DNA from 3 places in the Gordonia sp. 852002-50395_SCH5434458 genome. Region 3 is predicted to be linked to each of the others. Evidence: riboswitches for the same ligand, from Rfam matches in the RefSeq annotation. Region 3 holds a riboswitch; each other region holds the start of a gene.
The links. Region 3 has a riboswitch for cobalamin ahead of A5785_RS06920 (FecCD family ABC transporter permease). Riboswitches for the same ligand answer to the same signal wherever they lie in the genome.
Positions count from the first base shown of each region.

Region 1: it holds a riboswitch for cobalamin, as region 3 does, so the genes downstream of both, A5785_RS07655 (CbtB domain-containing protein) here and A5785_RS06920 (FecCD family ABC transporter permease) in region 3, are expected to answer to the same signal.
Region 2: it holds a riboswitch for cobalamin, as region 3 does, so the genes downstream of both, metE (5-methyltetrahydropteroyltriglutamate--homocysteine S-methyltransferase) here and A5785_RS06920 (FecCD family ABC transporter permease) in region 3, are expected to answer to the same signal.

Region 1 is NZ_LZTC01000035.1:263,900-268,135, forward strand. It holds gene A5785_RS07650 (ATP-dependent helicase) at 1-1,986, opposite strand, end outside; cobalamin riboswitch at 2,040-2,194, shown strand; gene A5785_RS07655 (CbtB domain-containing protein) at 2,217-2,444, shown strand; gene A5785_RS07660 (CbtA family protein) at 2,469-3,287, shown strand; gene A5785_RS07665 ((2Fe-2S)-binding protein) at 3,366-4,037, opposite strand; gene A5785_RS07670 (acyl-CoA dehydrogenase family protein) at 4,168-4,236, shown strand, end outside.
Region 2 is NZ_LZTC01000035.1:295,788-300,023, forward strand. It holds gene A5785_RS07770 (nucleoside/nucleotide kinase family protein) at 1-108, opposite strand, end outside; gene metE (5-methyltetrahydropteroyltriglutamate--homocysteine S-methyltransferase) at 217-2,541, opposite strand; cobalamin riboswitch at 2,684-2,874, opposite strand; gene A5785_RS07780 (SDR family oxidoreductase) at 3,040-3,903, shown strand; gene uraH (hydroxyisourate hydrolase) at 3,931-4,236, opposite strand, start outside.
Region 3 is NZ_LZTC01000035.1:97,885-102,120, forward strand. It holds gene A5785_RS06910 (ClpP family protease) at 1-336, opposite strand, end outside; gene A5785_RS06915 (alkaline phosphatase D family protein) at 432-2,084, opposite strand; cobalamin riboswitch at 2,200-2,408, shown strand; gene A5785_RS06920 (FecCD family ABC transporter permease) at 2,523-3,584, shown strand; gene A5785_RS06925 (ABC transporter ATP-binding protein) at 3,581-4,236, shown strand, end outside.

The DNA of each region.
Region 1 (4,236 bases), 170 kb from region 3:
CTCGGAGATGATCGACGCGAGGTTGTCGCGTGCGTACTCGCTGAGCCCGAGTTCTGTTGCCTGACGGTCGAGTTCGGCCTCGTCGGCGATGGAGCCGACGAACTTCCCGATCGCCGCGCCCAGTTCGGCCGGGCGTCCCTGTGCGTCGCCGATCCAGAACGGGAGGCGGCCGGGCTGACCGAATGCGGGTGAGACGAGTACGCGGTCGTGGGTGATGTCCTCGATTCGCCAACTCGTCGCGCCGAGCGCGAAGACGTCGCCGACGCGCGACTCGTAGACCATCTCCTCGTCGAGTTCGCCTACGCGGCTGGACTTTTCGCCGACCATGAACACACCGAAGAGCCCACGGTCGGGGATGGTGCCGCCAGAGGTGACCGCTAGTCGTTGCGCACCACGGCGACCGGTCAGTGTGCCAGCATCACGATCCCAGGTGACACGTGGACGTAGTTCGGCGAACTCGTCGGAGGGGAAGCGACCCGAGATGAGATCGAGTGTCGCCTCGTAGATCGACCGGCTCAACTCCCGGTACGGCGCAGCGCGGCGGACGATCTCGTACCACTCGTCGACCTCGAGCACGTCGAGAGCGGCCGCGGCGATCGTCTGTTGCGCAAGCACATCCAGTGGACTGCGCGGTACCTGCAGCTCTTCGATTGCGCCCGCACGCATCCGCGAGACGGCGACCGTGCAGCCGATCAGGTCGGTGCGATGCTTGGGGTACAGAACCCCCTGACTGATCTCGCCGACCTGGTGGCCCGCGCGTCCGATCCGCTGCAGCCCGCTGGCCACCGAGGGTGGTGTCTCGACCTGGATCACCAGATCGACCGCGCCCATGTCGATGCCGAGCTCGAGTGAACTCGTCGCGACCACACAGCGCAGGCGGCCGCTCTTGAGGTCGTCTTCGATCTCGGCGCGCTGCTCCTTGGAGACCGACCCGTGGTGTGCGCGGGCCAGGACAGTCGCGGCGCCGGTGGTGGCCCCCGAGGCCATGACCATTGCGGGTGCGCCGCCACCGACGCGGTCGTTGCGTGGTGGTTCGCGGCCAGGCTCGGTGCGTTGCTCGTGGATCTCGTTGAGCCGCGCGGTGAGACGCTCGGCGAGCCGTCGAGAGTTGGCGAACACGATCGTCGTACGGTTGGTCTCGATGAGATCGACGATCGACGCTTCGACGTAGGGCCAGAGCGAACCCGCGGTCGGCGAGAACGCGTCGTCGAGCTCATCCGCATCCGGTGCATCCGGTGGCGGCGGGATGTTGGCCATGTCGGGTACCGGGACGTCGACGCGGAGGTCGAAGGTCTTCGACGCCTTTGGCCGCACGATGGTGCACGGACGGGAGCCGGAGAGGAACTCAGCGACTAGCTCGGGCGGGCGGACCGTCGCCGAGAGTCCGATGCGTTGCGCCGGAGAGTCGAGCAGTTCGTCGAGGCGTTCGAGCGACAGCGCCAGGTGCGTGCCGCGTTTGGTGCCTGCGACGGCGTGTACCTCGTCGACGATCACCGTCTCGACCGTGGTGAGCGCTTCCCGTGCCGACGAGGTGAGCATCAGGTAGAGCGACTCGGGCGTGGTGATGAGGATGTCGGGTGGCGTTTTGGCGAGGAGTCGACGCTGGGCGGCGGGGGTGTCGCCCGAGCGCACGCCGACGGTGATCGACGGTTCGGTGATCCCGAGTTCCTGCGAGGCGCGTGTGATGCCCGCCAGTGGCGCGCGCAGGTTGCGCTCGACGTCGACCGCCAGTGCTTTGAGTGGGGAGATGTAGAGGACGCGCGTGCCCTTGGACCGATCGGGGCGGGCGGCAAGTGAATCGAGTGCCCAGAGAAACGCCGACAGGGTCTTGCCCGAGCCGGTGGGCGCGATGACCAGGGTGTTCTCGCCGTCGGCGATGGCTTTCCACGCGCCCTGCTGGGCGGGTGTCGGCGCGGGGAAGGCGCCGCCGAACCACCGACGCGTCGGGTCGGTGAAGCGGTTCAGGATGGAGGACGAGCTGGGCACTCTTCCATTGTTCCGCACGGGTCTGACAGTGCGGTGCGACGTGCTGGTCCGGCGGCGAGAACCTGGTATAGAGTCGATCCACGCTGGTTGCCAGGAACCCGGTGAGAATCCGGGACGGTCGCGCCACTGTAAGTCCGACGGGAAGCGACCTGTCGCGACGAGTCAGGACGTGGCAACCAGGCCACATTGCTCCACGTCAGGGACGCGTCATCCCGGAAGGAACCCTCTCAATGGTTGCCACCTCATCACAGGCCGAACGTCGGCCCGCTGCGCTCGCCGTACCGAATCTCTCGGTCGCTTCGGCCGCGCTCTGGCTCACCGCCACTGTGCTCATCGCCGCGCTGGCCTACTACTTCATCGGGTACGACCAGGGCGCCTGGTCGGTGTTCGGCAGCGACACCCACATCCACGAGTTCGTGCACGACTCCCGCCACTTCCTCGGCTTCCCCTGCCACTGATCTGACCCGGGAGACAACAGAACAATGGAGAAGAAGTTCGTCGGCGCGGGCCTGCTATCAGGCCTGATCGCCGGAATTTTTGCGTATGTGTTCGCTCGTATCTTCATCGAGCCGGTGGTCGCCAAGGCGATCGACTACGAAGAGGGTCGCAGCCACGCCGAGGAGATGCTCAGCGGCGAACACGGCCACGAGCACGAGGTGTTCACCAGGTCGGTGCAGGAAAACATCGGGGCCGGGGTCGGCACCGTGATCTTCGCGATCGCGATGGGCGCGTTCTTCGCGGTCGGGTTCACGGTCTTGTGGACCTACCTCGGACGGCGATACCCCGCGACCGATCCGCGCTGGGCGGCGGCCGCGCTCGGCGCGCTCGGATTCGTGGCCTTCTTCGGCGTCCCGTACTTCGCCTATCCGGCCAACCCGCCGGCTGTCGGCAACGACGAGACCATCGCCGACAGGTCGAGTGCCTATCTCACCATCACCGTGGTGTCGGTAATCGCGATCATCGCGGCCGTCGTCTTCGCGCTGTGGCTGCGTCCACGCATCGGTGGGCTGCTCGGTGCGATCGCGGGCGGCGTCGGCTACCTGGTAGTGGTCACCGTCGCGATCGCGTTGCTGCCGAGCTTCGACGAGGTACCGACGCCGGTCACCAACGACGCGGGCCAGATCGTGTTCCCAGGTTTCCCGGGCGACGTCATCGGCGACTTCCGCGTCTACGCGATCGCCAACCAGGTGATCCTGTGGACGGTGCTCACCGCGGTGTTCGCGCTGGTCCTGGGCGCGATGTCGCGCTCGCGGTCGTCGAAGCAGGTTGTCGACGACCCCGCGACGCAAACGGTCGCCTGACGCTCCTTTAAACGCGGCTCGAGTTGGCAGGCGCGGCTGGTACACCAGCCGCGTTCGCAAGTTCGGGCCGCGTTTGGCTTATCCGGACAGCACGCAGTCGCCGCACACGGCTGTGCGATCGCCCGATACCTGGTAGATCAGGCAGCAGCTGCGTCGTCGGAAACTCGGTCCGGCCCGCAGGTATCCGCCCTCGATGTCGGGGCGTGCGAGGAAAAGGTCGGCGTGGCGTCGGGCCGCGTCGGCGAGTTCTGGCCGGGCGGTACCGATCATGCGCACCGCCGAGTTGATCGCCGACGCGATGTTGCCGCCGAGGACGTGTGGCCCAACCGGGTACGACGCGTCGAAGAGTGCGGTGAGGTCGTCGACGGCGCGAGGGAACCCGTCGTCGAGCGCAGGCTTCGCGTCGACCGTCACGACGGATAGGGGGAAGGGCCCGCCGAGATGGTCCTGCCACCAGACGTCTGCGGGGTCGAGGGACAGGCGGGTGCCGATCACCGCTGCAGCGAGCGCCGGTGCAAGCAGCCTGGCGACGAGACCAAGGTGAGTCACCGACGCCGCGACGCGAGGTGAGACGTTCGACGCCGCGCCCGCAGCCAGAGCCTTCCGGACCCTTTCGACGCGGCTGTCGATGCGTCGTGGATTCGCCAGTGCCGCAGCCAGAGTCGACCACGGCCCGTCGACTGGTGCCGCGGCTGCGTGGGTGTCGGTCGCAAAGAACGGTCCGAACTCGGCGAACACGTGATCGTTCACGCTCTCTGCCTATCTCATCGACCGCTCGCGCGTCCAGCGAGCCCGCGAGGGCCGCCGCTGGACAAGTTGGGATCGGGGCTGACACAGTATGGAACGTGTTCTAATTTCCGGCGTTGAACGGTGGGTGGCAATGTTCGAGTGGTCCGAGGAAGACCTCATGGTGCGCGACGCGGTGCGGTCGTTCGTCGACAAGGAGATC
Region 2 (4,236 bases), 200 kb from region 3:
TGCGACCGTCGTCTTGCCCGCCCCCGGTGGCCCGGTGAATCCGACGACCACTCGGGAGCGGGTGTCCGCGAGGTCGATGATCTCTGCGACCAGCGCCTCGATGATCATGACTGAAACGATACGAGACAATCGACGGGGAATCGACGAGATGGAGTCATCCCGCCGATTCCCTGGTCGTCAGCGCTCTACGTCATTCCTCGACGTCAATCCCCGACGTCAGCGTTCGACGTCGGCACGCACGGTCGTCGCGGCGGCGACGAGGTTGCTCAGCGACGCGATCACCTCGCCCGGTGTGCGGGTCTTGAGTCCACAGTCGGGGTTGACCCAGAGTCGTTGCGGGCCAACCACCTTCAACGCTGCGCGCAGTGACCGTTCGATCTCCGCAGTGCCCGGTACCCGTGGCGAGTGGATGTCGTAGACGCCGGGTCCAACGCCGTTCGAGAACCCGACGGCGTTGAGGTCGTCGAGGATCTCCATCGCGGAGCGGGCGGCCTCGATCGACGTGACGTCGGCGTCGAGGTCGGCGATCGCACCGATGACCTCGCCGAACTCCGAGTAGCATAGGTGGGTGTGGATCTGCGACGAGTCGGCGACACCCGAGGTGGAGAGCCGGAACGCGCGCACCGCCCAGTCGAGGTAGCGCTGCTTGTCGGCATCACGTAGCGGAAGTAGCTCGCGCAGGGCCGGCTCATCGACCTGGATGATGGTGATCCCGGCCTCCTCGAGATCGACGGTCTCGTCGCGGATGGCCAATGCGATCTGATTGGCTGACTCCGCGAGCGGCTGGTCGTCACGGACGAACGACCACGCGAGGATCGTGACCGGACCGGTCAGCATTCCCTTCACCGGTTTGTTCGTCAGCGACTGCGCGTAGGTGATCCAGTCGACGGTCATCGGATGCGCGCGCACGACGTCGCCGTACAGGATCGGCGGCCGCACGCACCGGGTTCCGTACGACTGGACCCACCCGTTGGCCGTGGCGAAGAAGCCGTCGAGCTGTTCGGCGAAGTACTGGACCATGTCGTTGCGCTCGGGCTCCCCGTGCACGAGTACGTCGAGTCCGATTTTCTCTTGCAGCGCAACCACATCGGCGATCTCGGCACGCATCCGCCGCTGGTACTCGGCCTCGTCGATCTCACCCGAACGCAGCGCGGCACGGGCGAGACGGATCGCCGAGGTCTGCGGGTAGGAGCCGATCGTGGTGGTCGGCAGCGGAGGAAGGTCGAGCTGCGAGTTCTGTGCGGCGATGCGCTCCGCCGCGGGCATCCGTGTGATGTCGGTGTCGGTGACCGCCGCCAGGCGAGCACGCACCGCCGGGACGTGGACACGCGGATCACTTGCACGCGTGGCCAGCGCCGCGGCGGATGCCTCGAAGGCCTCCCGCTCCGACTCACGACCGTTGCGCAGTGCGCGGGCGAGCACCCCGACCTCGTCGTACTTCTGCGCGGCGAATGACAGCCATCCTCGTAGGTTGTCGTCGAGTTCGTCCTCGGCATCGAGTGTGTAGGGCACGTGCAGCGTCGAGCACGACGTCGAAACAGTAAGCGCGCGTGCCGATCCCAACAGGGTGCCGAGGGTTGCGAGCGCCTTGTCGAGATCGGTGCGCCAGATGTTGCGACCGTCGACGACACCTGCGACGAGAAGCTTGTCGGCGAGTTCTGGGACCACGACGACCGAGTCGACCGAGCCCTCGACGAGGTCGATACCGATGGCGTCGACGGGCGTGCGTGCCAGGGCAGCGAGAGACGCGCCGGGGTCACCGAAGTAGGTGTTGACGAAGAGCGCCGGGCGGTCGGTGACGGCACCGAGCCTCGAGTACACCGAATTGGCCAGTGCGGGAAGGTCTTCGGCGTAATCGGTGACCAGCACGGGCTCGTCGATCTGGACCCACGCGACTCCGGCCTTGGCGAGTTGCGCGAGCAACTGCTCATACACCCCGAGTAGGTCGTCGATCCTCGTCAGTGGCGACGGAGAATCGTCGCTGGCCTTGGCGAGTGCCAGGAAGGTGATCGGTCCGATGATGACCGGTCGGGCTTCGACGCCGTGTGCGTGTGCTTCGGCGATCTCGCCGAGAACCTTCTCGGGGCGCAATCCGAACGTGGTGTCGGCGCCGATCTCGGGGACCAGATAGTGGTAGTTGGTGTCGAACCACTTGGTCATCTCCAGCGGAGCGATGTCCGCGGTGCCACGTGCCGCGGTGAAGTATCGGTCGAGCGGATCTGCGATGTCGTCGAACCGCTGGGGGAGTGCACCGAGAAGGACTGCGGTGTCGAGTATCTGGTCGTAGTAGGAGAAGGTGTTGACCGGTATCGAGTCGAAACCGACTGCGGCCAACTGTTCGACGGTGTCGCGTCGCAGTCCGGCTGCGATCTGGTCGAGCTCGGCAGCGCTGACGCTGCCCGCCCAGTAGCCTTCGATTGCCCGCTTGAGTTCGCGGCGCGGGCCGATCCGCGGCGTGCCGGGCACGGTGGCGGTGAACGGCTTGCCAACCGAGTTCGACGCCATCTCGGCGACGGTGGTGTGTGCTGAATTGATGGACATGAGTTCGTGAACTCCTGCATTCGACGTGGACGGTTCACCGCCATGCAGGGAGAGTCGACGAGCCCCGGGTGGTGTGCAGAAGACACCACGACACGCTGATCGACCTGCGCCCGGTCCACGAGGCGGCGAGCCACCGGTCGCGGCGCGACCGGTACAGGAGGCAGGTCTTCGGACTCGTCGGCGGGCTCACATGAGGCGAGATTCCTAGTGGCCGTCGCTTCCCGGGCTTTCGCCCAGTGCGTGGTGACGGCGGTCGTTCCGACATACCGCTGCGGGACAGTTCCGGATTCTCACCGGATTCCCTCTCATCCGACCCCCGGTGACGGTGGTCGGATTCGACGCCGCGCGCGGGACGGAGGGGCTCCATCACAATTCCCGGCGGGCGAACCAGCTGCCGTTGCAGCATAGCGCAGCCGTTTCGTCGTCATCCTGACCGTTGTGACCTAGTAGACGACCATCGCCATGAATCCGCGAACCCAACGGTTCCGAACCAGATAGGTGACTGAACAAACGAACACGACGTATCTCATCACCGGTGCAGGCAGCGGCTTCGGTAAGGAGGTCGCACTGCGCCTCGCCGAGCGAGGCCACGACGTCATCGCAGGCGTCGAGATCATCGCGCAGGTCAACGTCCTGCGCGCCGAGGCGAAGGAACGCGGCGTCGACCTCCGCGTGGAGAAGCTCGACGTCACCGACGAAGGAGATCGGGACAAGGCCGCACAGTGGGACGTCGACGTCCTGCTGAACAACGCGGGCATCTCCGAGGGCGGGTCGTCGGTGGACATTCCCGCCGCGAACATCAGGAGGCAGTTCGAGGTCAACGTCTTCGGGCCGATCCTGCTGACCCAGCCGATCGCGAAGGCCATGGTGGCCAAGGGTGGCGGCAAGATCGTGTTCATGTCCTCGGTCGCGGGCCTCACCGTCGATCCGTTCACCGGCGCCTACGCCGGGTCGAAGCACGCCGTCGAGCCGTTCGCCGACGCGCTCGATCAAGAGCTCAGCGAGTACGGAATCACGGTGGCGACGATCAACCCCGGACCATTCCTGACCGGCTTCAACGACACGATGTTCGAGGCATGGAAGTCGTGGGAAGACGATCCGTCGACTCGACTCTTCGACTATGAGAAGCTCTCGTTTCCGCATGAGCAGTTCGACCCGGAAGAAGTCATCGAGGTCACCCTCGACGTGCTCACCGGTACCGACACCGACTACCGACACGTGCTGCCCGCCCACACGGTTGACGACATCAAGTCGCAGGTGTCGGCGTTGTGGGACCGCACGCTCAACGACGGCAAGCGTCCCGACCTGGTCCAGACCGCCTACGACATCTCGCCCTACACTCCGGTCAGCGGAGACGCGTGAGCCGCCCGAGCATCCGAGCGCGCGGCCTCAGCTCCCGCGATATGTCGAATACGAGTACGGGCTCAGCAGCACCGGTACGTGATAGTGCCGGTTCGGGTCGTCGACGGTGAAGCAGATGTCGATCTGCGGGTAGAAGCCGACAATTCCGTTGGCGCCGAACCAATCCGCCGTCGCGAACACGAGGTGGTAGGTGCCCGGGGCGAGCGGGTCGACGTTGACCTGTGAGATGCGGCCGTCGCTGTCGGTGGTGCCGGATGCCAGTTGTTCGCCGTCGACGTCGCGCAGCGCGATGGACATGCCGACGGCCGGCGCACCGGTGACGGCGTCGAGGAC
Region 3 (4,236 bases):
GGCATGCGGCGTGATGAACCGCTTGCCCCGGGTGCCGCTGCACAGCAGGAATTGTCCTGCACTGTAGGCCATTCCGAGGTTCACGGTGATCACGTCGTTGGGAATCAAGCGCATGATGTCGGTGATCGCGAGCATCGCGGGTACCGAACCGCCCGGAGAGTTGATCCAGAGCGCGATGTCGGCGACGGGATCGTCGTCGGAGAGCATGACGAGTTGCGAGCACAATTGCGTGCCGATCTCGTCGTCGAGTGCGGAGTCGAGAGTCAGGATGCGTTGCCCGAAAAGGCTTTCCGCGGTGCGCTTGCGTAGTGGCAGTGGTCGTTGTTCATCGGTCATGCACCGATCGTCGGTGACCGACGGATATCGGTCACGTCGGTTCCGCTCAGAGCGGCACGATTCCGCACTGAGCAGAGCAGAGCAGAGCAGCCGGGTCAGAGCACGTCGATGTCGGGCCGACCGGACGGGATGGTGATCTGCGCCCGGCGGTGCAGCGAAACATCCGGCGCGGCAATCGAATCGCTCACCCGATAGTCCGCTTCCCAGCGGTCGGCCGACAGTCTGTTGAGAACGTACCCGCGCTGAGCGTTGCCGAAGCGGATGTGGGGTGAGGCTGCCTTGAGTTGTTTGTCGCTGGCGTCGCTGTCCTCGCCGTCTGCGCCAGACGCGATCGAGGTGCCCGCGAGTTCGACGCCGACGGTCGGGGACGGTCGCGAATACGTGGAGCGCAACTCGGAGACCACGTTGCGGTGGATGTCGCCGACGATCGAGACGAGGTTGTGCACGCCGCGCTCACGCGCGCCGTCGAGAATCCTTGCGCGAGAGGCTTCGTAGCCGCTCCACCCGTCCATACTGACCGCCCGCTCGCCGTTCTTTCGGCGGGCGAGGTCGGCGATGGTGGTCTGATGCGCGAGAACGTTCCAGCGGGCACGGCTGGCGGCCAATCCGTCGAGCAGCCACTTCTCCTGTGCGGCACCGGTGATGGTGCGCCGGGGGTCTGCGGTCGCGGCATTATGCGCGGTGTCGTTGTCGCCGTTGGCCTGATCGCTGCGGAAGGTCCTGGTGTCGAGGACGCTGAACTCGACGAGGTCGCCATAGCTGAACCGACGGTAGGCGCGCAGGTCGTAGAGGTCGGCTGTCGGCGTGGGGCGAGGCCGCTGCGCGACACGCACCGGTGTGTTCTCCCACCACGCTCGCATCGCCTGGGCGCGCCGGGCGAGGAATTCGGGGATGGGTTGATTGTCCTCGGGAACCCGTGCGGCCCAGTTGTTGTCGACCTCGTGGTCGTCGAAGATCGTGATGAACGGACTCGCCCGGTGCGCGGCCTGCAGATGGGGGTCGAGTTTGTAGAGCGCATATCGATCGCGATAATCGTCGAGCGTCGCGCACTCCCGGTGCGCCGACACCGGTGTTGCGGCGGTCTTTCGTCGGCCGCCGTCGACCGGGATCGGCTTTTCATAGATGTAGTCGCCGAGATGGAAGACGACGTCGGGTGCGTGCGCCGCCATATCGGCGTACGCGGGGTAGTGCCCGTCAGCCCACGATTGACACGAGGCGAATGCGAAAGTCAATGCACTCAGCCGACTTCCGTGCGACGGAGCGGTACGCGTGCGCCCGATCGCCGACAGGGAACCGCCCACACGGAATCGGTAGAAGTAGTCCGCCGCGGGCCGTAGGCCGCGTACGTCGGCGTGCACGCTGTGTCCGTTCTCCGGTGTCGCCACTTCGACGCCGCGCGCGACGACATGCCTCATGCCGTGGTCGGTGGCGATCTCCCACTCGACCGGTACCGGAAGCAGACCCATTGCTCCGCCGCGGGCGAGCGGATCGGCGGCCAGCCGTGTCCACAGGACCACGCCGTCTGGAAGCGGATCGCCTGATGCCACACCGAGCGTGAACAGGTCACTGCCACGGCGTGGCGGGGGAGCCGACGCCGCGTCGGTCGTGAACAGCGCTGGGACCGTTGCGATACCGGCAGCGACGCCCGCCCAGGTGAGAAAGCGTCGGCGGGTGGTGCCGGCGTGCAGGGTCTTGTCCCGATCGATCCGGAGGTCGGCCAGTGACGGTCGAGGTGAGATGTTCGGCATGCCGCCACCCGACCAAGAGAGGATGGACGTCGTCCTACCCGCCGTCGGCCTCGCGGTGATGGGATGGTGAAGTTCGTGAAACCGCATGCGCCATATGTCCGATTCGAGACCGTTGTTACACTGCAGCGGCGTCGGTTCTCCAGCCGAGATCGTCGGTGAGAGCCAAGAGGGAATCTGGTGAGAATCCAGAGCTGCCCCGCAGCGGTAACGGAAACGAAGGCGTTCAACAGCACTGGGCCTGCGGCTCGGGAAGCGATCGTCGATAGGTGGCACATCACGTGCCGTGTCCGAAGTCCGAAGACCTGCCGACGTGGCCGCCGGGCATAGGCGGCCCCATCGACTTCGCGGGACATGGTCGGTGTTGAACTCGCGTGGTCTTCGTCGACCCCGCGTGGCGACATCTGCTGTACCCGCTCCGGGCTGATCAGGAGGGCGGGCATGTCGACGCGCAGTGCGAACCCTCGGGATACCTGGGCGCGACCCGTCTCCGTGGCCATCGGCTGCAGTGTGGCGCTCATCGTGGCCGCGGCGTGCGGCGTCGCATACGGAACCGTGGGGATCGGCTGGTCCGTATCGCTGCGGATGGTGTGGGCAGCAATCACCGGGGGACCGGTCTCGTCGGTCGACGCCGCGTCGTACTGGATCGTCGTCGACTCGCGTGTGCCACGGGTGCTGACGGGAGCGCTGGTGGGTGCCGGTTTGGCGGTGGTCGGCGTGATCGTGCAGGCGATGGTGCGCAATCCGCTGGCGGATCCCTATGTGCTCGGGATCTCGTCGGGTGCGTCGGTCGGAGCCACCGCCGTCGTGCTGTTCGGGGTCTTCTCGGGTCTCGGCCTGTATGCGTTGCCGACCGCGGCATTCCTCGGCGCACTGGTGGCGACGTTGCTCGTCTTCGGCATTGCACAGCGTGGCGGAGGTCTCACACCACTGCGGCTCGTGTTGACGGGAACCGCTCTGGGATACGGGTTCTCGGCTCTGACCACCGTGCTCATCTTTTTGCGTCCGGTGGGTGATGCCGCACGGAGCGTCATGTTCTGGCTGCTCGGCAGTCTTGCTGCGGCAACATGGCATTCGGTCGCGCTGGTCGCGGTGGTGGTGGTCATCGGGATAGGTGTGGTCGCAGCGAGAGCACGACAACTCAATGCGCTGGCGATGGGCGACGAGGTCGCTGCGTCGCTCGGCATACGGGCGTCACGGTTTCGGCTCGAGCTCTTCGTCATCGCCGCGCTGATGACCGGGTTCATCGTCTCTGTCTGCGGCGCAATCGGATTCGTCGGTCTCATCGTGCCGCACGTGACCCGCATGGTTGTCGGTGCGGATCACCGCAAGATCATTCTCGTCGCCCCCGTGCTGGGTGCACTGTTCCTTGTGGTCGCCGATCTGATGGCTCGAATTGTCGTTCCACCGCAGGAGATCCCGCTCGGTGCGATCACGGCGGCCGTGGGTGTGCCGGTGTTCCTCGGGCTGATGCAACGTCGACGTACCCGGATCGACTCATGAGTGCTGTCGAGTACGACGCGGTCACGGTCGAGATCGATGGCACCGTCATCGTTCGCGACGCATCGTTCACGGTCGACTCCGGAGAGTTCCTCGGGGTGATCGGACCGAACGGCAGCGGCAAATCGACCCTGCTTCGATGCGTGTACCGCGCGTTGGCACCGTCGGGTGGCAGTGTCCGAGTCGACGGCCACGACGTGCGTGCGGTGAGTATGCGGGAGAACGCACGACGAGTCGCCGCGCTCACCCAATCAGCCTCGCTCGACTTCGATTTCACTGCGGCAGAGGTTGTCGCGACGGGACGGCTACCGCACCGCGAACTGGGTGTGGCGGCTCGTGCCCGCGACCGCCAGGTGTGCGCGGCGGCGATGTCCACGGCCGGCGTCGAGATGTTCGCGGATCGTGTGTTCACCACGCTCTCCGGCGGAGAGGCGCAACGCGTACTCATCGCACGCGCATTCGCGCAGGAGCCCAACGCGCTGATCCTCGATGAGCCGACCAATCACCTTGATATCCGCCACCAGTTCGACATCCTCGGTGCGGCGCGCGGACGCGGGGTCACCGTCATTGCGGCGCTGCACGACCTCAATATGGCGGCACAGTACTGCAGCACGCTCGCTGTTGTGCTCGACGGGACGATCGCGTGCATCGGGCC